DNA from 2 places in the Shewanella sp. 5_MG-2023 genome. Region 2 is predicted to be linked to the other one. Evidence: predicted binding sites of a transcription regulator. Region 2 holds the regulator's gene; the other holds the start of a gene.
The links. The regulator LexA, encoded in region 2, represses DNA repair genes until DNA is damaged. The targets are predictions, from matches to a motif close to TACTGTATNNNNATACAGTA.
Positions count from the first base shown of each region.

Region 1: the regulator LexA is predicted to act here: its motif matches at 4,496-4,515, upstream of recG (ATP-dependent DNA helicase RecG).

Region 1 covers NZ_JAUORC010000014.1:67,167-82,394, forward strand. Annotated here, with positions in the region: gene Q4557_RS10045 (1-acyl-sn-glycerol-3-phosphate acyltransferase) at 1-191, opposite strand, end outside; gene Q4557_RS10050 (beta-ketoacyl synthase chain length factor) at 193-969, opposite strand; gene Q4557_RS10055 (DUF3014 domain-containing protein) at 1,234-2,097, opposite strand; gene recG (ATP-dependent DNA helicase RecG) at 2,248-4,323, opposite strand; gene Q4557_RS10065 (DNA-binding response regulator) at 4,584-5,213, opposite strand; gene Q4557_RS10070 (sensor histidine kinase) at 5,213-6,373, opposite strand; gene Q4557_RS10075 (hypothetical protein) at 6,454-7,158, opposite strand; gene Q4557_RS10080 (AMP-binding protein) at 7,335-8,990, opposite strand; gene Q4557_RS10085 (RidA family protein) at 9,227-9,610, opposite strand; gene spoT (bifunctional GTP diphosphokinase/guanosine-3',5'-bis pyrophosphate 3'-pyrophosphohydrolase) at 9,748-11,862, opposite strand; gene rpoZ (DNA-directed RNA polymerase subunit omega) at 11,876-12,154, opposite strand; gene gmk (guanylate kinase) at 12,214-12,837, opposite strand; gene Q4557_RS10105 (hypothetical protein) at 13,192-14,502, shown strand; gene Q4557_RS10110 (phosphotransferase enzyme family protein) at 14,594-15,228, shown strand, end outside.
Region 2 covers NZ_JAUORC010000042.1:4,244-19,471, forward strand. Annotated here, with positions in the region: gene Q4557_RS18625 (heme A synthase) at 1-203, opposite strand, end outside; gene Q4557_RS18630 (hypothetical protein) at 203-757, opposite strand; gene Q4557_RS18635 (SURF1 family protein) at 856-1,602, opposite strand; gene Q4557_RS18640 (DUF2909 family protein) at 1,613-1,840, shown strand; gene Q4557_RS18645 (cytochrome c oxidase subunit 3) at 1,851-2,726, opposite strand; gene Q4557_RS18650 (cytochrome c oxidase assembly protein) at 2,723-3,286, opposite strand; gene ctaD (cytochrome c oxidase subunit I) at 3,288-4,892, opposite strand; gene coxB (cytochrome c oxidase subunit II) at 4,902-6,518, opposite strand; gene Q4557_RS18665 (cell division inhibitor SulA) at 6,949-7,455, opposite strand; gene lexA (transcriptional repressor LexA) at 7,452-8,069, opposite strand; gene plsB (glycerol-3-phosphate 1-O-acyltransferase PlsB) at 8,448-10,868, shown strand; gene mtr (tryptophan permease) at 10,880-12,124, shown strand; gene Q4557_RS18685 (VOC family protein) at 12,492-13,289, shown strand; gene Q4557_RS18690 (hypothetical protein) at 13,331-13,597, shown strand; gene Q4557_RS18695 (efflux RND transporter permease subunit) at 13,681-15,228, opposite strand, start outside.

The sequences.
Region 1 (15,228 bases), on a different contig from region 2:
ACTCGGGCGATACGTTGTTGCTTGGTGCCCGGCCAAAAACGCAGTAACGGTAAAATAGTGATAGAGCTAAGTAATCCACCTAAACCAAAGGCGATATAACATAGCACGCCAGCTATCCAGCGAGGCACATAACCCAAGCCGCTGAGCCGTTTTGCAGGCACGATGGGGTGTGTTTGCTGACCATCATCCATGTTATTGGCTACTTTGGCTCGTTAGGTGCCAATGATATTGGCACTGCTGACCCGATAAACCTTGTCCAGAAGCGATGGCCTTGATTAGCTGGATGGAGCTAATGGTGTCTGCACTGGGATCAAGCCTTTGATTGCTTGTGAGTGTTAGCTGAGCAACCTTATTAGCGCTGCTCTGCGCAGGTGCTAAATAAAGTCCCATAGCAAGCGGTAGTTCAGCTTCATGGGTGTATTGATTGTATATCGGCGGCACAGGGTCATCAGCAAATACCATTAAAATTGGTTCTGGGTTTTCTGCTAGCTGAGCAAAAACTTCAACCATGGCTTGAGCTAAGGTTTCTTCCCCTGCGGCAATCGAGGTCGAGGCGGCGGTGTTGCCGGTGACAATGCCATAAATGCCACTGGCAGTATTGTGCACAGACTGGCTAAAAGCTAAGGGTGAGAGTGGCTCTTTAATGACGATATCTTGCAATAAGCCAAGGGTGCGAGTCAGTTCGCCGTGACGAGAGGCAAAAACACTGCGACAGTTGTCAGCAGGCGCGCATTGATAAGCTGCAGTTAACATCATTTTAGTTAAGCGGCTAAAACGGCGGCGCTGCATTGCAGGCACCTGCGGTAAAGCTGGTGAAATGGTGCTGGTTTTTAGATTGGCAGTATTGATTGCCAGCTCTGGGAGGGGGGGCGATTCAGCGGCGCACTTATCCTCGTCGCTCCAACTTTCTTTATCTTGAAAGTCTTGCGACCAAGCGCCCCATGAAAGAATATCAAATACTAATTGCACAGCATTGCCTCTGATATGCTGCAGCTATCCCTAGCTGAGTGAATAAATTTTATTAGATTATTGTTATTAAATTCGGCCTGATTGTACCGTGATTATATGAAAATAATAAAGCGTTTAAGTCCGCAAAAATAAAAATAGCGACATAAATGTCGCTATTAAAATGCTCAAAGCTCTTCCGGTAACGCAAGTATCAACAAACCATAAAAATGGCTTGTTCAATAATCAGCTATCAGAAGTTGGCTCTGGTTATTACTCAGCCTTAAATTAGTTGGCCATTTGCTGCTGCAGTTTTCTAATTGCCGTTTTAATTTTACGGCTATTATCAGGGCCCATACGCACCATAAACTTTTGCACGTTGGGTAGTGCTTCAAGCTTAGGGTCGACAAATTGATAATTGACACTGATAGAACTTAATTCAATCGGGTCTTCAATAATCGGCGCTGATAAGATCATCTCAAAGGCTTGCTGCATGCGCTCGTCAAATGACATATCGCTATAACCTAGCTCTGCAAAAGCTTCGTCAAATATTGGCATGAGTTCTTTATAAGTGTTGATTAACTGCTCGTCATTCATATCTGACACCATGTTGGCGTACAGGTCATAACGATGGTAACTGTCAGGGTTTAAATAGGTTTTGTTAGTGATTTCACTGACGGTGAATTTATCTTTAGGGCCTTTCAGTGGGCTAGCTTTATGGATCACTTCACCTTGAGCCATATTATCGACAAATACCACAAACTGGCGGGCAATGTCTTTTTTAACAAGTAGTGGCTCGATTGTCATACCATCTGCCATATCAATGGTTTTTTGAGCAACAAAGTCATCACTTTCAGTCAGTGCAGGTAAGGGCTCTACCACCACTTCAGGTTCTGGTGTTTCAATGATGGTGGGCTCAATAACCTCCACTATCACTTCTTCAATGGGTTCTTGTTCAATAGGTTGTTCAGGCATCGGCTCTGGTAGTTGTACGGGTATGGGGGCTTCGACTTCTGGCTCTTTATCGCCAGAGAAGTAAAAATAGCCTGCAGCGGCTAGTAAAACTGCAATGGTGATGCCAATAACACCTGCGTTACTACCACTGGCGCGACTTGATTGCGGTGTGGCTCTATCATTTTGATTGACTTGCATGTCTATTCCTTAGCTTTAAACGTCGAAGGGGAACCAATACCATTGAATTTGTTACATATAATGTTCAAGCACGTGTAAGCCTAAACCTTATTTGCATTCTGCAATAATCTCAACACTTGTCTAGTAATAATAGCCAAGGTTAACAATAATTTATGCTTGTACGTATTGCTGGCGATCCCCTAACCAACGTTGAACAATGCTGTCTACATTTTGTGGCACTTGTTGCATAACATGGGCCGCTAATTTTTGTGTGTTTTCAATCAGATATTGATCCCTGACTAAATCAGCGATTTTCATTTCTGCCAAGCCGGTTTGGCGGGTACCGAGTACTTCACCTGGGCCTCTTATTTCTAAGTCTTTTTGGGCAATAACAAAGCCATCGTTACTGGCCCTTAGTACTCCTAAACGTTTGGTGGCAGTTTGTGATAACGGTGCTTTGTACAATAACACGCAGTGGCTGGCAATAGAGCCTCGGCCTACTCGGCCACGTAACTGATGCAATTGCGCCAAGCCTAACCGCTCAGGGTTTTCAATAATCATTAAACTGGCATTAGGCACATCGACTCCCACTTCAATAACCGTTGTTGCCACTAATAAATGTAGTTCACCCGCCTTAAATTGGGCCATTATTTGCTGTTTTTCTGCACTTTTCATACGTCCGTGCACTAAGCCAACCTTTAATTCGGGTAGTAATTGGCTTAATTCTGCAGCGGTATCTTCAGCGGCTTGGCACTCAAGAACTTCAGATTCTTCAATGAGAGTACAAACCCAATAAATCTGCCGATTATCATTTAGCGCGGCTTGTTTTACCCGCTCGATGATTTGTTCGCGGCGATTATCGCTAATGGCAACCGTGGTAACAGGGGTTCTTCCTGGCGGTAACTCATCAATGATAGAGGTTTCTAAATCAGCATAAGCCGTCATCGCTAACGTGCGCGGAATTGGCGTAGCTGTCATTATTAATTGATGCGGATGAAAGCCTTGGCTGACGCCTTTTTCGCGTAATCCTAAGCGTTGATGGACCCCAAAACGGTGTTGTTCATCAATAATGATTAACGCGAGCTTATTAAAACTGACCTGCTCTTGGAAAATAGCATGGGTGCCAATTACCATGTTGGCGCTGCCATCGGCGATATCAGCCAATGATTGTGTTCTGGCTTTGCCTTTTAACTTGCCTGCTAACCAGCCCACTTTTAGCCCTAATGGTTCAAACCAGGCGGCAAAGTTGACTGCGTGTTGCTCTGCTAATAATTCCGTCGGTGCCATCATCGCCACCTGATAACCATTTTCAATGGCTTGCAGGGCTGCTAAGGCGGCCACTAAGGTTTTACCCGAGCCCACATCCCCTTGCACTAAGCGCATCATAGGTGTGGGCTTTTCAATATCAATACCGATATCAGCTACGACTCGTTGCTGGGCCCCTGTTGGCTTAAAAGGTAAGGCTTTTAAAAATGGATTTAATAGCTGGCCGGTGGCGGGTAAAGTCACCGCTTTATCAAGGTTATTGCACTGACGTAATTGCAGCATACTTAAGTTATGGGCCAGTAACTCTTCTTGGACTAAGCGCTGCTGAGCGGGGTGCATGCCTTGCTCTAAATCGGCTTGGGCGATGTTATTGGGCGGTCGATGGATTAAGGATAATGCCTGACCAATGCTCATATTGTTGGGTTGCAGGGCTGGTGGTAGTAACTCTGTTAAGCCACCTTGATTGAGCATAGTTAGTGCCTGCTCGGTGAGCTTAATCCAACTGGCTTGTTTTAATCCTTCAGTCGAAGGATAAATAGGGGTCAGTGAATCACTCAGGGCTGGGTTTTCGCCAGCTTTAATGATTTTGTATTCTGGGTGGATTATCTCAAAATGGCGGTTGCCGCGCTTGATTTCACCATAGGCCCGAATTATCGCGCCGTTTTGCATGCCATTTCGCTGGGCAACCGAGAAGTTAAAAAACCGCAATGTGAGGTAACCACTTTCGTCGGCAATATTGCAGGTCAGCATACGTCTGCGACCCGGCACAATTTGGGTTGAGATGATTTCAGCTTCAACTGTGGCGTACATCGCGGGATAAAGAGCATTGATGGGATAGATTTGGGTGCGGTCTTCATAGCGCAGCGGCAAATGAAACAGTACATCTTGCACTGTCTTAATGCCAAGCTTTGCCAGCTTTTCAGCGGCTTTTTTAGCGACGCCTTTTAAGTCGGTAATCGGTACCTGATCCAATGGTTGCAAATCTAGCATGCCTTTATCTATTGAGTTGACCACAGACTTCATCACTTAGACTTTGTTGATATTGTAAAGCTCGCTGATTAAAGTGAGTCATTCACTTTGGGGTTAACTTTGACAGTTATCCAAAGAGTTATACAGTCAACTTTATCGCCCTGATGCTTGTTAGCAATGATAGTACTGTAAATATATACAGATGTTATGGCTTATCTTAGCAGAGTTTTAATACAAGGCAATATTAATCCAGATATCAGGCTTAACTGCCTCTATAACCAGCCTTTTTGTTTAGCTATTCGCGCCGCATCTATGCGATTGGTGGCATTGAGCTTGGAGATCGCTTCAGAAAGGTAATTCCGCACAGTACCTTCGGCGATAAATAACTGGGCGGCGATATCACTGGTTGATAAGCCATCACTGGCTAATCGTAGCGCTTTTCTTTCTTTATCATTGAGTGGGTCAATATCACCAATGGCGCTGATCGCCAGCTCTGGATCGATAATTTTTTTACCTGCCATCACCTGTTTAATAGCGTTGACTAGACTTTCAGATGGCGCATCTTTTAGCAAAAATCCCTCGACGCCACAACTGAGTGCTCTTTTGATGTAACCTACGCGGCCAAAAGTGGTTAAGATGATGATTTTAGTTTTAGGTTGCATTGTTGCAGCCTCGGCTTGATATGCTGCGAGCCACTGAGCCAGCTCAACGCCGCTGTGACCGGGCATTTCAATATCACTGAGCAGCAAATCAAAATGCTGCTCTTTAAGCATTGCCATGGCTTGGTTACCATCTTCTGCTTCTGTGATATCGACTTCACCGAGTTCATCTTTGGCAAGGGTAAGTAGGGCAGATAATGCCCCGCGCACCATGGCTTGATCTTCTGCTAATAAAATCTTCATTAAGGCTGTTCCGTGTCGTTGTCAACTTTAGGTTCACTGACTTGCTCTGCTTCAAGGGGCAAACTGATGCTAAAACGGTAGCCATCGTTAATATGATAACTAAACTTGCCGCCCAATAAGTTCACTCGCTCTCTAATGCCTTTTAAGCCATTACCTTCTTTAATAACTTTGGTGTTAGCATTGTCACTTAGGCTAACAATAAGCTGCTTATCTAAGGTGTTAAAGCACCATACACATTGACTGGCTTGGCTATGTTTGAGCATATTATTAACTAATTCTGTCAACATTAGCCCTAGTTGAGTTTCTTGCAAAGGTGTTAATGGTGGTAATTTACCCTCGAGATGTACTTCAATTTCTTTTTGTCTTAATAAACTGCATAGTTGATTGACCGTATCTTGTAAGCCTTTATGTTTGTAATTAGAAACCGTTTGGCGAATTTCAGTTAAGCTGTTTCTGGCGATATCAGCAAGTTCCTGTAAATGCTGTTTTGCAACAGCAAGCTTTCCTGCTTCAACCAGTTTTTCGGCGAGTTGTGCTTTCAGTGCAATGGAAGATAAATTGTGCCCCATGATGTCATGTAAATCGCGCGCAATACGTTCACGCTCCAGTGCCGTTGCTAAGTTAGCGATTTCATCATTTGATTGTCTTTGTTGGCGCCTGATGCGTTCATTGTTATGCTCAACCACGCCAAATAGCACCACCACAAAGGTGATTAACATACCGTATAGCGGAAAATAGTAAGCTTCATAGCCCACGATGTAATTAAGTAGCCACAGCCAAGTACTGATAAGAATAAAGCTAATAATGGCGGTGCGCAGTGAATAGAAAAAACCAATAAAAAAACCGGCAAAACTGAAAAATGAAATGGAGCCGCTGGTAAATATGGTGGCAATGCTCGCAGTGATGAGCATTAAAGCAATAGGATATTTCCCTTGAGCGGCTGAGCTTTTGTAAGCCCAAAAGTACCCATATAAGAAGGGAAATATGAGTAACAAGCTGACACCGACCCGAGCCCAATCATCCCGCATAAACCAAAGTGGAATAAAGTAAAAAATCAGATTGAGCAGATATACCCAAGCTGTTTTTTGTCGATAGGCTTTTTCTGGGTGAACGCGAGTGTTGCTACTATTGACCGAGTGTTTTGTATTGATATTAGACATGAAGCCTCCTTGCGAAGTTAGCATACTGCAACCGAGTCATAATGTGTATGTCTGCAGTAGCTAGCTTCAGCAGCATCGGATTAACGCGCTTGTTGTTTAAGTAAAAAATTTGCCCAAGCGTAATTAGGATCAATTTCTACAGCGTGTTGCCAATCATTAATTGCTTCTTTTTGACGACCTAATTCTTGCTTAGCGATTCCGCGCCAGGTGTACGCTTCAGTATGCCCCCAGCAGATATCAACACATGGCTGTTCATAAAAACGAATCGCATCAGTGGCATATTGCTCAGCCTTATCCATACCGCCGCCATATTGAGCGGGAGTATAAAAGGCGCTCATTGCTCTGACTAACGCAATACGGGGATTTTCAGGGCTGAGTTGTTCTGCTTGAGCCAGTAAAGCACTTACCTTCATTCCCAGAGATTGTCCTTTGCTTGAGTCATTGGCGATTTGCATACCGTAAACAGAAGCCAGTAGCGCCATTGACTCAGCATCGTCTTCACGGCTCAATACAGTTTCAAGTGTCGACTGTGCATCATTGAGGGCTTTTTTAGCCACTCCGCGCAGACCGCTAATATTGGCTGTAATGGCGATGCGATATTGTGCATAGGCGTGTTCATAATCCACAGATTGTTCGCTGAGAACCTTTAGCTGTTGTAGATCCATTGTGTTGGCTGCCATATCGATAGCGCCGATATCGGCATTGCTAGCACTACTGACTAACGTCAGTGTTACCGCCATGACGGTTGATTTTGAGATAAGAGATTTTAAGATTAGTGATGTCATGATTAACTCCGTTTATTGCATTTAAGGTGTGTTGCTACGGAGTTAGTATCTAACAAAGGGCTTGCACAGGGCAGACACAAACGTCACCAGTTTGAGGTGACAAATGTCATTGATAAAAAAGCCGCCGGCTTGTTAAAGCTTAGGCGGCCAATATATTGAAGCGAATTACTGTGGTGCTAAATCTCGTCTTCCCAGCACACTTTAGCGCCGCGAATACCGTCAACTTTGGCACTGAACTGCTTTTCTAACACATGACGCTTAATTTTAAGTGTAGGGGTTAGGGCATCATTTTCAATGGTCCAAGGCTCTGTCACTACGACAATGGCATCCACAACTTCATGGGACTCAAGGTGCGGGTTAACTCCATCTAGGGTCGCTTTCAGTGACGCGCGCACTTCTTCGCGGGCTTGCAAGGCTGAGCCTTCAGATAATTGCACTAAGGTGATCGGGTGCGGTAAGCCTGAGCCAATGACACAAAGTAGCTCAATGTGCGGATCTTGGGCTATTTTACGCTCAATAGGCACCGGCGCCACATACTTACCTTTAGAGGTTTTAAAGTTATCTTTAACGCGGCCAGTGATAGAAATGTAGCCATCTTCATCGATTTCACATAAGTCACCCGTATGGAAAAATCCATCAGCATCAAAGCATGCTGCTGTGGCTTCTTCTTGCTTGTAATAACCTGTCATCAAACCTGGGCTCTTAACCATTAACTCACCTTCATCGGTGCGGCGAACTTGGCAGCCTTCAACAGGGCGACCCACGCTACCAATTTTTGAGGCATTAAATGGGAAGTTAATAATTGAGTAAGCACAGTTTTCGGTCATGCCCCAGGCTTCTGAAATATTCATGCCGATTTTGTTGTACCACTCTAATTGAGATGGTGGGATGGGGGCTGATCCTGAACCTAATAAACGGCAATGCTCTAAGCCTAAACCTTTTTGGATTTTACGTTTAACTAAGCCGCTAACCAGTGGGATTTTAAGCAATAAATCCAGCTTGCTTTGGCCAATTTTATTGACAATATTGAGCTGAAACAGGGTCCATAAACGCGGCACCGAGAAAAAGACCGTCGGGCGGCATCGCTGCACATCAGCCACAAAAGAATCTAAACTTTCTACAAACGCCACCGACGAGCCGGAGTAAAAAGACGATCCTTGAATCGCTACCCGCTCAGTAATGTGCGCTAAAGGCAAGTAGGATAATAATCTGTCTGTGGTATTGGTTTTTAAATCGCGCACAACCGCTTCACAAGTCCAGCCGTAACTGCCGAAGGTTTGCATTGCGCCTTTTGGTTTACCAGTAGAGCCCGAGGTGTAAATGAGCGTCATCATTTGATCGCGACTAGGCGTAGGCGCATCCACTAATGGTTGCCCTAACTCAAGCAGTTTTTCCCAATGATATTGCGCTGGCATGGTGTCATAAGGTAAAGCTAAACGGAGGATTTCACCGCCGACACCGGCTTCTTGGTCGGCCCAAAAATCAAGTTTTCCGGTGAAGATAGCTTTAGCGCCACTGTGTTCTAATACATAGCGGATCATTTCAGCGTTAGCAGTGGGATAGATTGGCACACTGATGTAGCCGCCGTGCATAAGGGCAAGATCGGTAATAAACCACTCGGCACAGTTTTTAGAAAGCAGAGCAACTTTGTCACCCGGTACTAGACCTAAGTGGCGTAATGCGCCTGCAACTTGTTGTACCTTTTGCTGAACTTCTCCCCATGTGAAGTCAACAAACTGGCCGTTAATTGGTTGTCGTAAATATACGGCATCCCCTTGGGTTTCAGCCCAATGAGATAACATTTCTACTGGCGTTTTTATTAGATTTTCCATCGACAATTCCATGTTCTTTTTGTTTTTAATGTAGGATGCATTTATTTGTAGTTTGCTAATGCAATCATCTCAGTATGGCTATTTATCAGCCTATTCGCAAACGCGAGAACAACTTAACGAGATAATTTCTACTTATAAACTAGCATGTTTCACTGAAAGTTAAATACCTCTTGAGTAATAGCTCTAATAAAAAAGGGTGCCAATGGCACCCTTCAGGATAAAACTCGGTTTGTGAGCTAGATCTCCATTATTCCATCCATTTCCACTAATGAGCCTTTTGGCAGCTGTTTTACCCCGATTGCAGCACGTGCTGGATAAGGTTGAGTAAAGTAGCGCGCCATGATTTCATTAACGGTAGCGAAGTGAGATAAGTCGGTTAAAAAGATATTCAGTTTAACGATATCAGCCATAGTGCCGCCAGCGGCATCACATACTGCGGTTAAGTTTTCGAAAACCTGTACAACCTGCTCAGAGAAATCATCGCTAACCATTTCCATGGTGCTTGGTACGAGTGGGATTTGGCCTGAAAGGTAAACAGTGCTACCTACTTTTACAGCTTGAGAATAGGTGCCAATTGCTGTTGGAGCTTTATCGGTTGCGATGATGATTTTTTCTGCCATGACGCCCTCTGCGATCAAGTAAATGAATGATGTCATCCCTAAGCTGTTATCTAACTTAGGGATTTAGGGGATCAATATTACTAACGTTTGTGGCAGGTGCGCAAGACTTCTGCAATGCAGAAGTCGTGATTGATTTATTAGCGGTTACGCGAGGTGCGCAGGACTTCAGGTAATACCCTAATGCGGCGCATAACATTGGCCAAATGAACACGGTCGTCGACTGAGATCCGCAGGTTAATGAGATAGACTCTGCCATCACGCTCTTCAGTGCTCAAGTTATGAATATTTGAGCCGGCGGCAGCAATAATACTGGTGATTTTTGCCAGTGCGCCTTGATGATTGACAATTTCAACTCGCAGATTGGCTTGATAGCTTTCACCTTCAACGTTATCCCAATGTACTGGGATATATTTGTCTGGCTCGCTTTGATAACCACGGATATTTGAGCAATTTTCCATGTGTACCACAAGGCCTTTGCCTGGGCTTACATGGGCGATGACAGCATCACCTGGAATTGGACGACAGCAATTTGCGAAGGTCACCAACATGCCTTCAGCGCCGCGAATTGGCATCAAGTGCTCTTCGGTTTCGCTATCTTCATTCTTAGTGGTGAGCTTGTGACCCATTAAGCGCTGGGCAACCACAATGCTCATGGCATTACCTAGGCCGATATCAGCCAATAACGATTCAAGATTGTCATGCTTAGTTTCAGCAATAACTTTTTTAAGCTGCTCTAAGGTGATGTCATCAAGCTTGTTTTCACCTAATGCGTGGTTCAGTAGCCGTTTGCCGAGCGCCACAGCATCGTCACTGGTTAAACTTTTCAAGACTTGACGAATTTTACCGCGGGCTTTACCTGTTACGACAAAGTTAAGCCATGCAGCATTAGGTCTTGCGCCTTTAGCTGTAATAATTTCAACGGTTTGGCCTGATATTAACGGCTGACTTAATGGATAAGCTTGACGGTTAACACGGGCGCCAACACAGGTGTTACCCACATCGGTATGGACTTCGTAAGCAAAGTCGACCGCTGTTGCATTCACCGGCAGCTCTAAAATACGGCCTTCTGGGGTGAATACGTATATTTCTTCAGGGAATAGCTCAGTTTTAACATTTTCCACAAACTCAAATGAGCTACTGGCGCTTTGTTGTAGCTCCAGCAAGCTTTGCATCCACTTATGGGCGCGAACTTGGGTGGTACTTTGTTGTGAACTACTGGTGCCGCTCTTATACATCCAATGAGCAGCAACCCCTTTGTCCGCCATCAGGTCCATTTCTTCAGTACGTATTTGTACTTCAACAGGAACCGCATGGGGGCCAAATAATGAGGTGTGCAATGATTGATAACCATTGGCTTTAGGAATGGCAATATAATCTTTAAAGCGACCGGGATGAGGCTTATAAAGACCATGCATGGCACCTAATACACGGTAACAGGTGTCAATGGAATCGACCATGACTCTGAAGGCATAAATGTCCATGACTTCTTGAAACTGCCGTTCTTTTTTACTCATTTTAAGGTAAATTGAGTAAAGGTTTTTCTCACGACCTTTGACCTTGCAGTTAATTCCAGCATCTTCAAGGCGAGAGGTTATGGCAGTTTCAATACTGTTAATCAGTTCTTTTCTATTACCACGGGCTGCTTTTACGACTTCTTTTAAAACGCGATATCGCATCGGATAATAGGCTTGAAAACCTAAATCTTCTAATTCGCTTTTGATATTGTGAATACCAAGACGATTAGCAATCGGTGCGTAAATCTCTAAGGTTTCACGGGCAATACGACGACGTTTGTCAGGACGTAATGCACCCAAAGTTCGCATGTTATGCGTTCTGTCAGCAAGTTTGATCAAAATAACGCGAATATCTTGCGTCATTGCCATCATCATCTTGCGGAAGTTTTCAGCTTGGGCTTCTTTTTTATCGCGGAACTTGATTTTTTCAAGTTTAGACACGCCTTCGACCAGTTCAGCCACGGTTACGCCAAATAGCTCAGTGAGTTCTTCTTTGGTAACTGGGGTATCTTCGATGGTGTCGTGAAGCAGTGCAGCCATTAACGTCTCGTGATCAAGACGCATATCTGCAACGATGCGGGCTACCGCAACGGGGTGGGTAATATAGGGCTCGCCACTTGTGCGCATTTGCCCTTCATGGGCATCACGCGCAACAATGTACGCCTGCTTGAGTAACTCTACTTGCGCTGGTTCTAAATAACCAGAGGCAGACTCCTTTAGACCTTCAAACAGATACAAGTGGCGCTACTCCTTAAAGTGAACGGCCTTCAGCAATTGCTGCAACAGCGGCAATTTCAGCTGCTTCGCGTTCACGTACAGTTTGACGCTCATCAGCGTCTAATGTGTTAGAGGTGACTAAACCTAATTCGATTTCGCGCAGGGCGATAACCGTTGGTTTATCATTCATCTCTTCAACCATTGGGTCTTTACCTTGCACAGCGATTTGGCGTGCACGACGCGCTGCAACCAGGATCATGTCAAAACGGTTGCCGATTTGTTGTACGGCGTCTTCTACAGTTACGCGAGCCATGTGGTGAAACTCCAGTGTTATCTATGGGAAAAAGTGACGCAAATTGTACTTAATGACAATTAGTCTGCCAACAGATCGTTAATCATACCATTATGAGTATGGATCTGACTAGCACAGGTTGATCTTTGGCTGCGAATGATCGCGCGCAGATCGTCTAGTGCGGTATCAAAGTCATCGTTTACAATAATATAATCAGCGTCTTTATAGTGTGACATCTCAGATACAGCCTCAGCCATACGTCCGTCAATCACGTCTTGGCTGTCTTGTCCTCGGCCAGTTAGGCGGCGTTCAAGCTCAGCTTTTGAAGGGGGTAATATAAATACCCCAACGGCTTCAGGCATTAGCTTTTTAACTTGCTCTGCGCCTTGCCAATCAATATCTAAAAAGACATCAATACCGTTGGCTAATGTTTGCTCAATGACCTTGCGGGATGTGCCGTAATAGTTACCAAACACTTCTGCCCATTCAAAAAAAGCTTCATCAGCGATGAGCGCTTTAAATTGTTCAACACTGGCAAAGTGATAATGTTGACCATTAACTTCACCAGGACGTGGTTGACGGGTAGTGTGTGATACAGACACTTGCATGTCGCTTGGCTTATCTTTTAATAAAGCAGAGATAAGCGAAGATTTACCGGCGCCACTTGGGGCAGACACAATAAATAGATTTCCTCTCGCGCTCATAGTGCAAATTCCAACCAGATTATTTTACAGGGCGAGTATTATACTCAAAGCATGGCAATTTGCGAGATTTGTGATGGAAAAAACTGCATAAATCTGTGGTTATTAGCGGCGATTTTTTTCTAACCTTAGTAATACATTGATTAGTTTAATGCATAGGCTTAAAGACCTAAGGCTATTTCATTTTGTCATATTCGTTAATAAAAAATGAACTGGCAATGTTAATGGCGCTAAATGGTTTGTGATTGATGTTTTTACAATTAATTTTGCGGCAAATGCAGTGGTTTCGCTGACTTTAGTGATGAAATTGTTTAGTCTGCTTATATAGTTTCTGTTTATTTATTATTGGGATTTCTTGTGTCATTTTCATCCTTATTTTGTCACCAAGGCCGAGATAACGGTCAAAGAGTGTTGGCTGTGCAATTATCTTGTTTGATTTTTGTATTAATCATCGCGCTGTTATTTGCTCATTCTGTTACCACTATTATTGCAGGGGTAGTGGCGCTGCCCATTAGTGCTTTAAGCAGCTTACGCCGTTTACGAGACGCAGCTAAGCCAAGCTCTTTGGTGGCAATCCCAACCTTGTTATTGTTATTTTTTAGCCTTTCTATTGCATTTAGTTTTCCTGTTGCTGTGTCAGTGACCATTTTTATTTTAGCGGCCATAGTGAGCGCTGGTTTTGCGTGGTTTTCAGCACCCAAGAGCAATAGCCGTAATCAAAACCGCAGAAATAATTTTTATGTTATGGGCTATCAAGGCCCACATGCTAAACCTGTTGCAGGCGCTCAGAGAGTAAGGCAGCGTCAAGAACCGACCATTGGACATGGCAATAACACCAGTCTTAGGGCTGAAAGCCCTGACGCTGCCAACGTTGATAGCGCAAACTCTGATATTGAAAGCTTTGATAACAACAGTTTTGATGACGAACTGGGCCATGAGCCTGGTTATCAGCACAAAACCGTTTATAAAGAGTCTGAGCTTAATCCGTTTAACCATTCTGCAAATAATGCAGCTGGATACAATAGCGAAACAGACGAGGCTAGGTATCAAGCTGATGAAAAGCCCAGCTACCGAGTTGACCGAGGCGCATTAGAGTCAGGTTCGATGACAGAATTACTTAAATCTTGGTTAGTGTGGGCGCAAGATAATAAAAAAATACTTATAATGGCGGCAAAAGCTATAGGGGTTATGTGTGCAATTGGCCTAGTTATCTATCTAATTAGCTTATTATTTACTGGCACAGAAAAAACCGAAATTGTACCTGTTGAAACCGCAGCCATTGAGCAACCATTAGCAAGCAATGAAACTGCGCGAGTAAAACTGCCTGATGGTTTTTGGCTTATCTTACAAGAAGATATTTTAGTGTTACGCTGGTTAGGTGATGAAGGTGATGCCCAGTCTATTTGGCGTTTAGATACAGCCCAAGGCGATAAACGCTGCGCCGAATTAGTCTTTAATGATGGCAGTAAATTTAGGCCCATTAGCGTTGATTTAATGGCAGATAGCGGCACCGAAGCGCGCTTTTCACCGCTGGATAATACCAAGCTCATCAACAATGTTGCCATGCGTGGTAGCTTCAAACTGTGTGGTTATAACTTTAGCCTGAAAGGCAGCCAAGCCACATTATCCTCTGAGCCTGCATTTGGCCAATTTATGAAAAGCTTATAAGAGCTTAAATCGCAGCACAACAGGTGACTAGTGTTGCCGGCTGCGATGGCTTAAACTGTTTGGCTTGCAAAGAAAAGATATGGAGTGTTGGGTGGTTGAGTTTATTAGGCAAACAATTTTGCCTTTATATGGAATTGCAGCATCAGATGTAACAAGTGCCACTATTGCGCCTTTGGGCAATGGTCATATTAACCAAACCTATTTGGTTAAGTGGCCAGCAGGGCAAATGGTGCTACAGCAAATTAATACCACAGTGTTCACCAAACCTGACGTGTTAATCGACAATGCTGCTAAAGTGAGTCATCACCTCATCCAAAAATCTACCTTGGGTGAATACCAGCTCGATGTTATTTCGCCTGTGGTTCTTAAAGATGGAAGTTTGTCGGTAAACCTTGGTGATAAAGGTTATTGGCGAGCCATTAGCTATTTAGCCAATAGCCATACAATTGAAGTGGTGACCAATCAAGATGAAGCCAAAATGGCCGCCAGCGCTTTTGGTCATTTTGCACATGCATTGAGTGATTTAGATGCTAATAGCTTACAAGATGTTATTCCTAACTTCTTAAACCTTCCTCTTCGTATCCAACAGCTTAAACAAGCGGTTGCTGATGATAAATCTCAGCGCTTAGCAGATTGTCAGCAATGGGTTGATTTAGTGTTATCGCAACAAGCCTTATTTGCTGAGCTCGCCCAAGTGGAGCAACAACTGCCACTTCGTATTTGCCA
Region 2 (15,228 bases):
TTGTCAGGCTCTAGCGTTTGATTTGGGAATGCAGTCTCAACTTTTGCTATTGCATCAGGCGCGCTAGGCACCACAAGATGACCATAGCAACCTGGCCAATCAGGGCAGCCAAGGCCTGCATCTGACAGCCGAGTGTAGGCACCCATTAATATCACCGTAAAGGTAAATACTAAGGTAAATTTGAGCAGGTTTTTTATCACCATTACCCGACCCTCGATAGTTTAAGCATCTTACGTAAATCGCCAATCATCGACTTACCTTGGGCAATATTTTCTTGCTCGCCCATAATACCTGGGTATTTCATGACTAGGCTACCAAGGGGATCGACAATAATCATTTGCTGCTCTGTCAGTAATGCGGCCATTGCAGGGCTGGCACTGGCTGTAGCAAACGGCACTTGCAGTTTAGTTAAAATTGCGGTGTCGCTATCTGGGGTGAGTAAAATAATTGGGCTGACGCGATCTTGATGTTTACCTAAGGCGATATGGCTTTGATGCATGACATACAAACGTTGCTGACATTGTTCTAGGCATTGGTTTGGTAATAAATACACCAGCTGCCACATATGCGGCTGCGGGTTGGTCATGGCTAAGGTTTGATAATTAAGTTGTGCGTCGATTAGCTCACCTTTGTTAGTGGCGGCGCCGTTATATAAATCTAGGCTCAAGACTAATTTAGCCATAGCCACCGGTAAAATAAATACCAGCAGCAGTAGATATAATGTCTTGTTACCTTTAGGTTTTGCTGGGGAGTTCATACTTGCTCCTCTTGTTACGACTGTTTTTGTTATAGGATGAGTTTTTTTACTTAAGTCACTATTTTTAATTTAGTTACTCTTGTATTTAGGTTTTAACTTTAGGTCTTAATTTTAGGCTTAAATGTTTTCCAACCAAGCCATAGCATTAGCGATAAAAATACTGCTGCCATGGTGAACCATTGCAATGCATAGCCTTGGTGTTTTTGGGCTGACAGTGGAATAGGTGTCCATGGTTTTGCTAGTGTCATGTTCGGTGTTATATCTGGCTGCAGTACTGCCGGTGCCAGTTGATGACCTATTTTCTCTGCTAAGGCCACGAGATTTAAATTTTGAAAACGGATCACGTCACGGTTTTCTACTGTAAATTGTTCCACATAAAGTTGGTCACTTAAGGGATTGGTTTGGCGCTGATACACTCGACCTGTGAGCTGATATTGCGCCGCAGGCAATGGCGCTAAATCGGGTAATATGCGGCGGTCTTTATTCGCTGCAGTAAAGCCTAGTTCAACCAGTAGCCATGGCTCTGTGGCTGATATTGCAAATACTTGATAAGCCAGATAACCCACTTGGCCGTTATAAACTTGATTATCAAGCAGTAATATTTGTTCATTAACGGGCTTAGCGGTGACGTTAATGCGATAACCCGTTAGTGGACCGCTGCTATCTAGCGTTAAAAAAGTGTGGTAATCCAATTCACTGGACGCTTGCCTTTCACTTAAGGTGGCTTGCCAAGCTTGTTTTTGAATTCCTCTATCAAGTTGCCATAAACCGAGCTTGACCAAAATAGAAAACACACTCACAGTAACAACTAGCAATAACCCAGTAGAAAGTCGCCAAACGCGCAAAGGAGAGCCCGTGGGAACCTTAGATACCTTAGTTATTTTCAAGCTTGTTTTAGTACTGCTGCTTGTATTCATATTATTTAATTTAGCCAGAGCCCTATTTATTATGGTTAAAGCGGAAAATAAACAATCTATGAGCCAATATTTAGGTCGTCGAGTGATCTTTTCTGCGTTAGTGATGTTGTTATTGTTACTGGCCTTAGGATTTGGCTGGATAAGCCCAAATCCTAGACCTTATTAGCTTTGCAGCCTTATAAGACGTACACGAAAATAAATAAGCATAACCACACCACATCAACAAAATGCCAATACCAACTTCCGGATTGAAAGGCGAAATGATTATCTGGGGTGAAGTGACCTTTCAATACTCTAAAGAACAGGATTATTAGAAATACTGTGCCTAAGGTGACGTGCATACCGTGAAAGCCAGTTAGCAAAAAGAAGGTGTTACCATAAATCCCTGAGGTGAGTGTGAGCCCCATTTCTTGGTAGGCATGGACATACTCTTCAACTTGTAAAAACAAGAAGCCGATACCCAGCAAAATAGTCAGTCCTAACCAAACCTTCAGTGCGCCACGTTTTGATTTTTCTAACGACACATGGGCAAAGTGCAAGGTGACTGAAGAGGTCAGTAGAATGAGGGTGTTATACAGCGGCAATCCGCCCCAACCCATGGCTTCAGTGGTGGTACCATCTGGGGTTTTCACTAGCGGCCAAATGGCTTCAAATGTTGGCCATAATACCTCATGGGTCATGGCATTATTTGATGCACCGCCGAGCCAAGGTATTGCTACCATTCGAGCGTAAAACAATGCCCCAAAAAATGCCCCGAAAAACATGATTTCTGAGAAAATAAACCAGCTCATGCCTTGTCTAAAAGAGCGATCCATTTGCGCTGAATATAAACCTGACATTGACTCATCAATGATATTTTTAAACCAGCCAAACAGCATAAATATAATTACAGCAATACCCGCGATTAGGGTGTAGCCGCCAGAAGATTCTTCAGTTGAAAGTTGTTGGATGTAGGTACCTGCGCCAAATGCAATCAGAAATAATCCGATAGCGCCGGTAATTGGCCAGATACTTTGCGCTGGCACGTAGTAGTTTTCATGTTTTGTTGTCATCTTGCTGCTCCTTGCTCTATGGCTGCAGTCTGCTTGTCTGTAATATCATAGAGGGTATAAGAGAGAGTCAAAGTGTTAATGGATTCAGGTAAATCCGCATCCACGTAAAAAATTAACGGTAATTCAGCATCGGCCATTGCTGCTAGGGGTTGCTGATTGAAGCAAAAGCACTCGGTCTTATTAAAATAAGCCGCGCCTTGGCCTGGCGATACCGAGGGTATTGCTTGGCCTACGAGGTTATTTGAAGATAAGTTTTTCGCTAAAAACGCAGTACGTGTGAGTTCGCCGGGGTGAACCTGCATGCGGTTCACTTTTGGCACAAACTCCCACGGCATATTGCTTTGTACTTGGGCAATAAACTCAATGGTTACAGTACGGTCTTTATCAATCACCACAGCCTCATAACTGCTGGCAGTACTTTGGGTTTTTCCATTAATCCCCAAGGCATCGCAAAGCACGTCATACAAAGGCACTAGCGCAAAACCAAAGCCGAACATACCTATTGAACCCAGTACTAGGCCAATAAGTAAATTACGGTTTGATTTTGTTGGCTGGCTCATATCATTTAACCTCTGGTGGGGTGGTAAATGAGTGATAAGGCGCAGGACTGGCAATAGTCCACTCTAACCCTTCAGCACCTTCCCATGGCTTATCCGCAGCTTTTTCGCCGCCCTTGATACATTTCAGTACCACAGCGAGGAAAATCAGTTGTGATAAACCAAAGGCAAAACCACCAATAGAGACAATTTGGTTTACGTCAGCAAACTGAATTGCATAGTCTGGAATACGACGTGGCATGCCTGCTAAGCCTAAAAAGTGCATTGGGAAAAACAGTACATTCACTGAAATAACACTGCACCAGAAATGCCAACGACCTAATGTTTCGCTATACATGTATCCTGTCCATTTCGGTAGCCAGTAATATGCTGCAGCCATAATGGAAAATACTGCGCCAGTCACCAGTACATAATGAAAATGCGCTACCACAAAGTAAGTATCATGGTATTGGAAATCCGCTGGGGTGATCGCTAGCATCAAGCCAGAGAAGCCACCGATGGTGAATAAGATGATGAATGCAATGGCGAACAGCATCGGGGTTTCGAAGGTGATTGAGCCGCGCCACATAGTTGCAACCCAGTTAAACACTTTCACCCCAGTAGGCACTGCGATTAACATGGTGCAGTACATGAAGAATAGCTCTGCAAATACTGGCATCCCGGTGGTGAACATGTGATGCGCCCAAACTAGGAAGGACAAAATCGCAATACTTGAGGTGGCGTATACCATGGAGGCATAACCGAAAAGCTTTTTACGGCTAAAGGTGGGAATAATGGCCGAGATAATCCCGAATGAAGGTAAAATCATGATGTAGACTTCGGGGTGGCCAAAGAACCAGAAAATATGCTGGAACATCACAGGGTCGCCGCCGCCAGCAGCATCAAAGAAGCTGGTGGCAAAGTATTTATCAGTCAGTACCATGGTTACTACACCTGCCAATACCGGCATCACTGCTATTAGCAAGAAGGCGGTAATCAGCCAAGTCCAGACGAACAATGGCAGCTTCATCCAAGTCATACCCGGAGCACGCATATTAACAATGGTCACCACCACGTTAATGGCACCCATGATCGAGCTTATGCCCATAATGTGTACTGAGAACACAAATAATGCTGTGCTATCAGGGCTATAGGTTGTTGACAGTGGTGCATAGAAAGTCCAGCCAAAGTTGGGGCCTCCACCTTCCATAAATAGCGAGCTAAGTAGAATCGCAAACGCGAAAGGTAAAATCCAAAAGCTCCAGTTATTCATCCGCGGTAGTGCCATATCTGGCGCACCAATCATCATTGGAATGAGCCAGTTAGCTAAGCCGGTAAAGGCTGGCATGACTGCGCCAAATACCATAATCAAGCCATGGACTGTGGTCATTTGGTTAAAAAAGTTAGGTTCAACTAACTGTAAACCGGGTTGGAATAACTCAGCACGAATGACCATGGCCATTGCGCCGCCGGTTAAAAACATAATGAAACTAAACCACAGATACATTGAACCAATATCTTTATGGTTAGTGGTTAAAACCCAGCGCATAATGCCTTTTGGCGCCCCATGATGATGGTCATCATGGTGATCGTCGTGAGCGGCTGGTGAATCTTGTGTAATTGTGCTCATTTTAATCCCTTACTTTCCGTGACCAACAACATCAGCAGCCTGAACTGCATCGCCAGAGTTATTACCCCAGGCATTTCGCTCATAAGTCACCACTGCAGCAAGCTGTTGTGGCGTAAGTAGCGAGTTAAATGCTTGCATTGCCGTGCCAGGTTTACCATTGATGACAATATTAAGATGATCCGTCACTGGACCGACGATGAGTGGGCTGCCTACTAATGAAGGGAACGCGCCAGGTAAGCCAGTACCAGCAGCTTGGTGACATGCAGCGCAGCTAGTCATATAGACTTGCTCGCCCATGGTCATTAACTCATCCATCGTCAAGTCATCCAATACCACAGCTTTAACTTCTGCTGCTTGTGTTGCCGCTTTAGTCACAGCTTGTGTTGCAGTGTCTTCAAGTTGTTCAGCTGTAGGTAAGCTTGCTGGTAAAGTCACAGGCGTTGACGTGTCTGCGGTAGAAGTGCCTGCACTAGGAGCGTCTGCAGTGGTTGGTGTAGCGCTAGAATTTGTCCCATTGCCACTCACATCAGCCGCTTGCACGGTATCGCCAGAGTCATTACCCCAAGCATTACGCTCATAAGTGACTACTGCAGCAATTTCAGTTGCCGTTAGCTGCTTGGCAAACGCTTGCATCGCAGTGCCAGGCTTACCATTAACGACAATATCGATATGGCCAGACACTGGGCCTTTAATCATTGGACTGCCAATTAGGGAAGGGAAGACGCCAGGTAAACCAGCACCATTAGGTTGGTGGCAAGCCGCGCAGCGACCCATGTAGATTTGTTCGCCTTGGGCCATTAACTCGTCATAGCTAAGGGTTTGGCTCAGTGAGGCTTGTGCAGCGGCTTTAGCATCGACAGCAAATTGCTTTTGGTCGATTAGCCATTGGTCAAAGTCTGCTTCAGAAACGGCTTCAACAACAATAGGCATAAAGCCATGATCTTTACCGCATAGTTCGGCACATTGGCCTCGATAAGTACCTATTTTATCGATTTTAGTCCAAGCTTCATTGATGAAACCAGGATTTGCATCTTTTTTAACGGCAAATGCTGGTACCCACCAAGAGTGGATAACGTCATCCGAGGTCATTAAAAAACGTACTTTACGATTTATTGGTAAAACCAGCGGCTTATCGACCTCTAAAAGATAGGTGTCGGTTTTATCTGCGGTGCCAGTAATTTGGTCTGCTGGGGTAGATAATAAACTGAAAAACTCGACATCTTCATTGAAATAGCTGTAATGCCATTTCCATTGAGAGCCCGTCACTTTGACTGTCAGTTCAGCATCGCTGGGATCTTCCATAGCAATCAGCGTTTTTGTTGCTGGGATTGCCATGCCAATTAGGATTAGAAATGGCAATACTGTCCAAGCTATTTCAACCTTGGTACTGTCATGAAAGTCGGCTGCAACTGCACCCTTAGATTTTCTGTGATAGATCATGGAATAAATCATGATCCCAAAGACCACGACACCAATGGCGCAACAGATATACAAAATAATCATATGCAGGTCGTAAACCTGGCCACTGATCTCTGTTACACCTTGAGTCATGTTTAAGGGCATCTCTGCCGCTGTGAGTGGGGTTGCAAGCAACGCCACCATTAATCCGTACAACAATCGCTTCACAAGACTACTCCTCTGCTAATTGCGAATTGCAATTACAAAGAAAAGCCACACAGTAATACTCTGCTCTATGCAAACTTTTCATACCCGAAAAAGTTTGATCATTTCAAAGTACACGGTGGCTTTGAGCTTGAAAACTCAATTATGTTATTACGTTACGGTGCCACACTTGTACCTAATACTGAACTTATCAATTATATTTGACGCTTTACATTCAAGGCTTTCTATACCGCACGGTACCAGCTCAATCTTTTAATAGCGTTTGTATCTTTTTGACATTTATTCTCGGCAGTACGATAAATTGTTACTACCTTGTTAACTACATTACTTGGAGATTAAATATTGATCAAGATCACTTTATCATCTAATTTGCTGAAAAAAGTGCAAAAAAAAGCCCCTCAGCGTAGTGAAGGGCTTTTTTAGTCATATTTTACTAGTGAAACGAGGTAAGGTTTACCCGAGTCGGTACTGCTAAAGTTTGCGTTAATGGGTCGCCTTCAGGTAAGTGAGTATTTACATCTTCAATGATAAGCCCTTGGGCTAAGGCATTTTTGGCAACCAATTGAATGCGGCGATTGTCGCGGGCATCTAATGGTGGTGTCCAAGTAATTACTGCACTTGAAGTACCGTTAGTGAGCGCTTTTTCCATCGCCCACAGGGTTTCGACTTCATCTTTGGTGTGAACTAACAATACTCTGTCCATACGAACATTGGCATTAGCAAGAATTTGCTTATAACCGATATGCGGCGGATTAATCAGTACAATCCAACGGCCTTGCTGACTTAAAATGGCTAACTGACTGCATAATTGAGTCAATTCAGTTAAGCCTTGGTTTTGGGTGCGCTTGGTTTCAATCCCTTGTTTAGTGGGTAAGGGATCAGATGCCATATCTACCCATAATCCAGGGTGACGCGGTGCATTGCCTATTAATGTGTTCATAACCAACCTCCATTACGAATAACGCCAACAGCAAGCCCTTCAATCGTTAGGTTTTGGCAACTTAAATCAACTTTAATCGGCTCATATTCTGCATTTTCAGCATGTAAATAAATAATATTGCCTTTCTTTTCAAATCTTTTCACGGTTACATCGTCTTCAAGACGTGCCACTACAACTTGACCATTGGTGGCAGTTTGCATTTTATGCACTGCTAATAAGTCGCCCTCTAAAATACCAATGTCTTTCATACTGTCGCCTCGAACGCGTAGTAAGAAATTAGCATTGGGCTTAAACATTTCTGGGTCAACTTGGAAATACTGTTCAACATGCTCTTGAGCAAGGATAGGTTCACCTGCAGCAACTTGGCCGATAAGTGGTAAGCCTGCTTCAACTTCCTCTTCCACCTGCACCATGCGGATCCCGCGAGAGGTACCAGGAATAATTTCAATACAGCCTTTTTTTGCCAGTGCTTTTAAGTGTTCTTCAGCGGCATTGGCGCTTTTGAAGCCTAATCGAGTTGCAATTTCTGCACGAGTTGGCGGCATACCTGTTTCGGCGATATTACATTTAATTAGCTCTAATATTTCAGCTTGGCGTGGCGTTAAAGGTCTCATATTGATTCCTGTTTTTTTATACAGTGACTGTCATTATATACAGTATCGGTGGTCGCGCAAGTATTAACCAAATTAATTTAACTATTATCATCTAATTCTTGTTGGCTATATATGGGGGCACGGTTAAGTATATGTAATTTAATTATTTAGTTAATGAAGGTAAGTCAGCTTTTTAAACCGATGAAATTGGCTATTTCTCACATCGTTTGTTTAAACAGTATATTTATACAGTAGTGTTGATTGAAAATAGGTTGGTTGTTATTCGGATATGGCTATTTTTACTGAACAAATATTCTCTGTATAGACCCTTGTTAGTGAAACTGAACCATTATCTGGTATTCTATGGCCAATTAATTGATGTTGAATATGCGAACACTCATGTTAAAACCTGACTCAATCATAGCAAAATCATTACGTTGGATTCAAAAACTGATGGTGCACACGGTTGTTGTGCCTGAAGATCCCTTTGCCGATCTGAACTTAGACCCAGATAAACCAGTGGTCTATGTGATGAAGACAGAATCACTCAGTGATATTGCGGCATTAAATGAAGTGACCGCCAAATATGGCTTACCGAGCCCTTATGAGCGACTAGACGTTGATGGCTTAAATACCCCTAGAATTGTGTGTATTGAAGGTCGTAAGCCTCTATTTGGCAAGCGTTTAAGTGGCGAAAAATTTATTGATAACTTCACCAGCTTATTAGCCTTACATAAAAAAAATGATCAACTTGATATTCAATTGGTGCCAGTGAGTCTGTATTGGGGACGTATCCCTGGTAAAGAAGATGACACCATGACCGCAGCCGTATTTGAGCGTGAAAACCCGACCTGGTTACGTAAATGGTTGATGATTTTGTTCTTAGGTCGCCATAGCTTTATTCAATTCTCAAATGCTATGTCGCTACGTTATATGGCTGATGAACACGGCACTGATGTCAGTATTGCGCATAAACTTATCCGTGTGGCGCGAGTGCACTTTAGACGCCAACGTAAAGTGATGACAGGCCCACAACTGCCAAATCGTCAGGCAATGTTCAACTCATTATTAAAGTCTGATGCCATTGCTCAAGCGATAAAAGAAGAAGCGCTTAATAAAAAAATTCCTGAAGACAAAGCCCGCGAAAAAGCGATTCAGTATTTAGATGAAATTGCAGCGGATTACTCAGACAGCTTAGTGCGTATTGCTGAGCGCTTTCTTACTTGGTTGTGGAATAAGTTATACAGCGGTATTAGCATTAAAAGCGCTGAAAAAGTGCGTAAGCTGCATCATGATGGTCATGAAATTGTCTATGTGCCTTGCCATCGTAGCCACATGGATTACCTACTGCTGTCGTATATTTTGTATTACCAAGGCATGGTGCCGCCGCATATTGCCGCCGGTATTAATTTAAACTTTTGGCCAGCAGGCCCTATGTTCCGCCGTGGTGGTGCTTTCTTTATTCGTCGTAGCTTTAACGGTAATAAACTTTATACCGCAGTGTTTCGTGAGTATTTAGATCAGTTATTTGCTAAAGGCTATTCGGTTGAATACTTCACCGAAGGTGGTCGTTCTCGTACCGGTCGTTTATTAGCGCCTAAGACCGGCATGTTAGCGATGACAGTTAACTGTGTACTGCGGGGCATTGAACGCCCAGTAACCTTAGTGCCAGTTTATCTTGGTTATGATCATGTGATGGAAGTGTCCACCTATCATAAAGAGTTAAGCGGTAAGAAAAAGCAAAAAGAATCAGTGTGGCAGGTCTTTGGTGCGCTGCGTAAATTAGGCAACTTTGGCCAAGGTTACGTTAACTTTGGCGAGCCAATCAATGTGCAGCAATTTTTAAATCAACAATCGCCAAATTGGCGTGAAGAAATTGCTCAAGATCCGGATCAAAAGCCATCATGGTTAACGCCAGCAGTAAATGTATTGGCCAATAAAGTGATGACTAACATCAATGGCGCCGCCGCAGCGAGTTCGGTGACATTAGCAAGTATGGCGCTGCTGGCTTCAGAGCAAAACGCCCTGCAGCGCAGTGAGCTTGAAACCCAGCTAGACCTCTACCTGAAAATCTTAAAGGATGTTCCTTATACTGAGTATGCGTCGGTGGCTGAGGGCTCAGCTCATGACCTAGTTGAGCAATGTTTGTCGCTGAATAAATTTACCTCAACCACAGATGCCATCGGCGAAATTATCGCAATTGAAGATAGCTCAGTGATTGCGATGAGCTATTATCGCAATAACATAATTCATCTAATGGCAGTGCCTTCATTAATCGCCAGTTGCTTGGTGCAATATGAAGAATTTAGCCGAGAAAAAATCCAGCAAATTGTTAATGATTTTTACCCATTATTGAAAGCTGAGCTGTTTATGGGCATTGAAGATTTAAGTGCCTATGTGGATCAAGTGCTTGATTTGTTTGTTGAACAAAAGCTAATTTCCGGTAGCGATCACTTTGAAGTCAATCAAAGTAATGTCACTCAGTTAATGTTATTGTCCGCCACGGTCAGTGAGACCCTACAGCGTTACGCGATTATCTTTAATTTACTGGCTTACAAACCAGAAATTGAGCGTTCTGATTTAGAAAGCGCCAGCCATTTATTGGCTCAGCGTTTAGGTGCTTTACATGGAATTACTGCGCCTGAGTTTTATGATAAAAAGCTCTACAATAATTTGAGTGTGAAATTAAAAGAATTAGGGTATTTATCCGCTAACGATAATCAATTTGAAGTCATCCGAATACGTGATCATGCCAATGGTATGCTGCGTTTATCTGTTCGAAAAACCATTGTTGATAGTGTCACAATGGAACATGGGTAATAACTAATTTTATGAGTTCGACACAATCTCAACCGCAAAATAAATCCTTATTGGGCGGTGCTATGATCATCGCCGGTACCACAGTCGGTGCTGGTATGTTTTCTTTGCCTGTGGTCAGTGCAGGCATGTGGTTTGGCTATTCATTAGTCATGTTAATTGGTATTTGGTTTTGTATGCTGGTGTCAGGTCTGATGCTACTTGAAACCAATTTGCATTTTAAACCCGGTGACAGTTTTGACACCTTAACTAAGGTAACCTTAGGCCAGTTTTGGCGGATTATTAACGGGTTATCTATTGCTTTTGTGTTGTACATCCTGACCTATGCTTACATCAGTGGTGGTGGCTCGATTGTTAATCACACCCTTGCGGGGATGGGGATTAACTTACCTCAACCGATCGCAGGGTTAGTGTTTGCCGTCGTACTTGCTGCAGTGGTGATCATCAGTACCAAAGCGGTTGATCGCATTACCACCATTATGATTGGCGGGATGTTAATTACCTTTTTTCTCGCCATCGGAAATCTGCTGATTGATATTGATAGCGCAAAATTATTAATGCCAGATGGTGAGGCGAGTTTCTCGCCTTATATTTTAGCGGCGCTACCTTTTGGGCTGGCCAGTTTTGGTTACCACGGCAATGTGCCAAGCCTAGTTAAGTATTACGGCAAACAACCTAAAGTGATTTTAAAAGCCATCTTTATTGGTACTTTTATCGCCTTAGTGATTTATAGCTGCTGGTTAGTGGCAACCATGGGCAACATTCCCCGTAGTCAGTTCAGCGACATTATTGCCCAGGGCGGCAATATGGGTGTGTTAGTGGGCGCTCTGTCAGATGTGATGGCGAGTAAATGGCTTAATACCATGTTGACCTTGTTTGCTAATCTTGCTGTGGCGTCATCATTCTTAGGGGTGACCTTAGGCTTGTTTGATTATCTAGCTGACTTATTTGGCTTTGAAGAAAGCAATAATGGCCGCATTAAAACAGCTGCGATCACCTTTATCCCGCCGACAGTATTAGGTTTGTTATTCCCTAATGGTTTCTTGATTGCCATTGGCTTTGCGGCATTAGCGGCGACCATTTGGGCGGCGATAGTGCCAGCCATGATGGCATACAAATCGCGCAAAATGTTCCCTGATGAGAAGAGCTTTAGAGTCCCAGGTGGTACGCCATTGATTGTGGTGATTATTGCATTCGGTGTCATCACCGGCGCATGTCATTTGTTGGCGATGGCTGAGTTACTGCCAGTTTATAAATAATACTTTAGCTAGATAAAGTGGTGTTTAAACACCGAAATGACCTCCAAAAAGCCCTTTGAAAAGGGCTTTTTTATGGGCGTTTTCTAGCAAGTAAGGATGTGACTGTTAGCATTTTGACTAAAGGTGTGTGTAATTTACGACTTGTGACCGATAGTGACTAGCCATGGCTTGCTGATACTGTTGTCTATATAAGGCTATGATTTTAAGTTGTATTTATTATTTAAATGTCATTTTTTATACGAATAACCAACCATTATTGCCAACTCGACTTTAGCTTTAAAAGTGTCTTAACTTAAAGAGTGTTGTCATTTAGGTTCAGCTTAAACCTTTATTCTTATAAGTCATTATCAACAGCAGGGTGAGGTGTATGAAGGTGTCACACTATAAACAAGGGCAACCTTGTTGGGTCGAACTTGCCAGTCATGATTGGTATGCCGCGAAAGCATTCTACCAAAGCCTATTTCAGTGGCAGGCTGATGATATGCCCATGCCTGAGGGTCATTACACTATGTTGCAGTTAGCGGGTGATGACATTGCGGCTATGTATCAAATGCCCAAAGAGATGGAGAGTTTGCCAACCCATTGGCAGCTTTATTTTGCCGTTGATGATGTTGAGGCGACAATTAAAGCCATTAGGCTTGCGGGTGGACAAATTATTGCAGGCCCTCACTCTGTTGGTGATTCAGGGATTATAGCTGTGTGCCAAGATCCTGATGGCGCACGATTTTCAATCTGGCAGGCCATTAACCATATCGGCATTAAGCGCTCATTTGAGCCCAATACTTTGTGCTGGGTTGAATATATGTGCCGCGATCTGGCCACATCAACCGATTTTTATACCCAAGCGCTTGGCTTTGAGACTAACAGCCTTGATATGTCTTCAATGGGCATAGCTGATTACGTGCAATGGCTGGTGGATAAGCAAGCCATTGGCGGTATGATGCAAATGACGTCCGAGTGGGGTGATACCCCGCCCCATTGGATGCTGTATTTTAGTGTGCAAGATTGTGATGCTATGGCTCAAGATGCCGAAGCTCTAGGCGGGCGAATTTGTGTCCCGCCTACGGATATTCCGGATGTGGGTCGTTTTGCGGTGATTGATGATCCCCAAGGCGGCACTTTTTCAATTATTGCATTGACCGAGGTAGCGTCTGAAGTAGAATAATTGCTTGAAAGTTAAACTGTAAATCTAATCAAGGAAGACTTATGACACTCACAAAGGACGAAAAACTCGCGGTAATTCAAAAGAAAATGACCATGGTGGCAGTCATTGATTTTCCTGGCACGTTATTAATGGCGGCGGGTTTATATGGCTTGTTTGCAGGTTTTGATACAGCGGCTTATCCGATGCTGGCGAAGCCAATACTGCTGTTTGCTATGGCTGGAGTCGGAGGTTGTATTATGGTTTGGGGTCTTTTAAGGATGATGCAACTGGCACGAGAAAAGCAAGGCGTACTCAGTGAACCAAGCTAACAAGCTTATATTCAGCTTGTGGCTTTATAGATAAAAAGGCGCCTTAAGCGCCTTTTTTAGTGTTTATGAGTGACTTTGTAAACCTAGTTACTGAGTTTACGACCATAGATTAGTAAATAAATGGCTGGAATAACAAACAGCGATAGCAGCGGCGCAGTGACCATGCCACCAACCATAGGTGCGGCAATTTTCTGCATCACTTCGTTACCGGTTCCTGTGCCCCACATTATCGGCAGTAAGCCAAAAAATATGGTCGCAACTGTCATCGCTTTGGGGCGAATCCGCATTACAGCACCTTCAATCAATGCTTGGCGTAAATCATCTTTGCTATTGAGAGTGTCATGATGTTTTCGGTCTTTTATACTGTTGTTGAGATACACCTGCATCACCACGCCAAATTCAGCGGCGACACCCGCAAGGGCAATCATCCCCACAGATACCGCAACCGAAAAGTTGAAGTTCAGCAAATATAAAAACCAGGCACTGCCTACTAAGGCAAAGGGTAAACTCAGCATAATTACTGAAGCTTGAGCAAACGAGTTAAAGGTCAGCATCAGTAATATAAAAATAACTGCCAGCATTAGTGGAATGACTAACTCCATCTTGGCTTCAACACGCTGCATATATTCATATTGACCCGCAAAGCTGTAGCTATAACGTGCTGGCAAAGTGATTTGCTGGCCTAAGGCTATTTGCGCTTGCTCGATATATTCGCCGATAGAAATATCTTTAATATCGACAAACACCCATGAGATTAAACGGCCATTTTCACTGGCAAGCATGGGCGGTCCATCACTGATGGTGATGTCGGCTAAAACGCTTAATGGCAGATATTTACCGGTTTTGGTTAATACCGGTAAATCTCTGAGTTTTTCTATGCTGTCACGTAACTCTCGTGGATAACGAATGTTAATTGGGTAACGTTCTTGACCTTGAATTGATTCCCCTATATTCATACCGCCTATGGCGATTTGCACCACATCTTGGATGTCACTTAGGGTCATACCATATCGAGCTGCATTTTTTAGTTTCGGCTCAATATCGATATAACGTCCACCACTACTTCGCTGCGCAAATGCTGATGTTGTGCCTGGCACTTGGCTCATTACCGCTTCGATTTCAGCGCCAATTTTTTCCAGTTCGGCCACATCTGAACCCGATATTTTAATGCCGACAGGTGTTCTAACCCCGGTGGACAGCATATCGATACGGGTTTTTATCGGCTGCACCCATGCGTTAGTCATGCCGGGCACTTTCACCGTTCTCTGTAATTCAGCAATAATAGATTCTAAGGTCACGCCTTCACGCCATTGAGCATGTGGTTTAAGCATGATGGTGGTTTCAAGCATGGTTAATGGTGCAGGATCGGTAGCGGTCATCGCGCGGCCCACTTTACCAAATACTCTTTTGACCTCTGGTACCGTTTTAATCAATCTATCGGTTTGCTGTAAAATTTCAGCGGCTTTACCTGCACTGACACTTGGCAGGGTTGTAGGCATATAAAGTAAATCACCTTCAGCGAGTTCTGGCATAAACTCAGAGCCCATCTTTGTCATCGGATAGTAAGCACTGGCTAAAATGACCAGCGCTAATAAGATGGTGAATTTAGGAAATTTTAATACCAGTTTGAG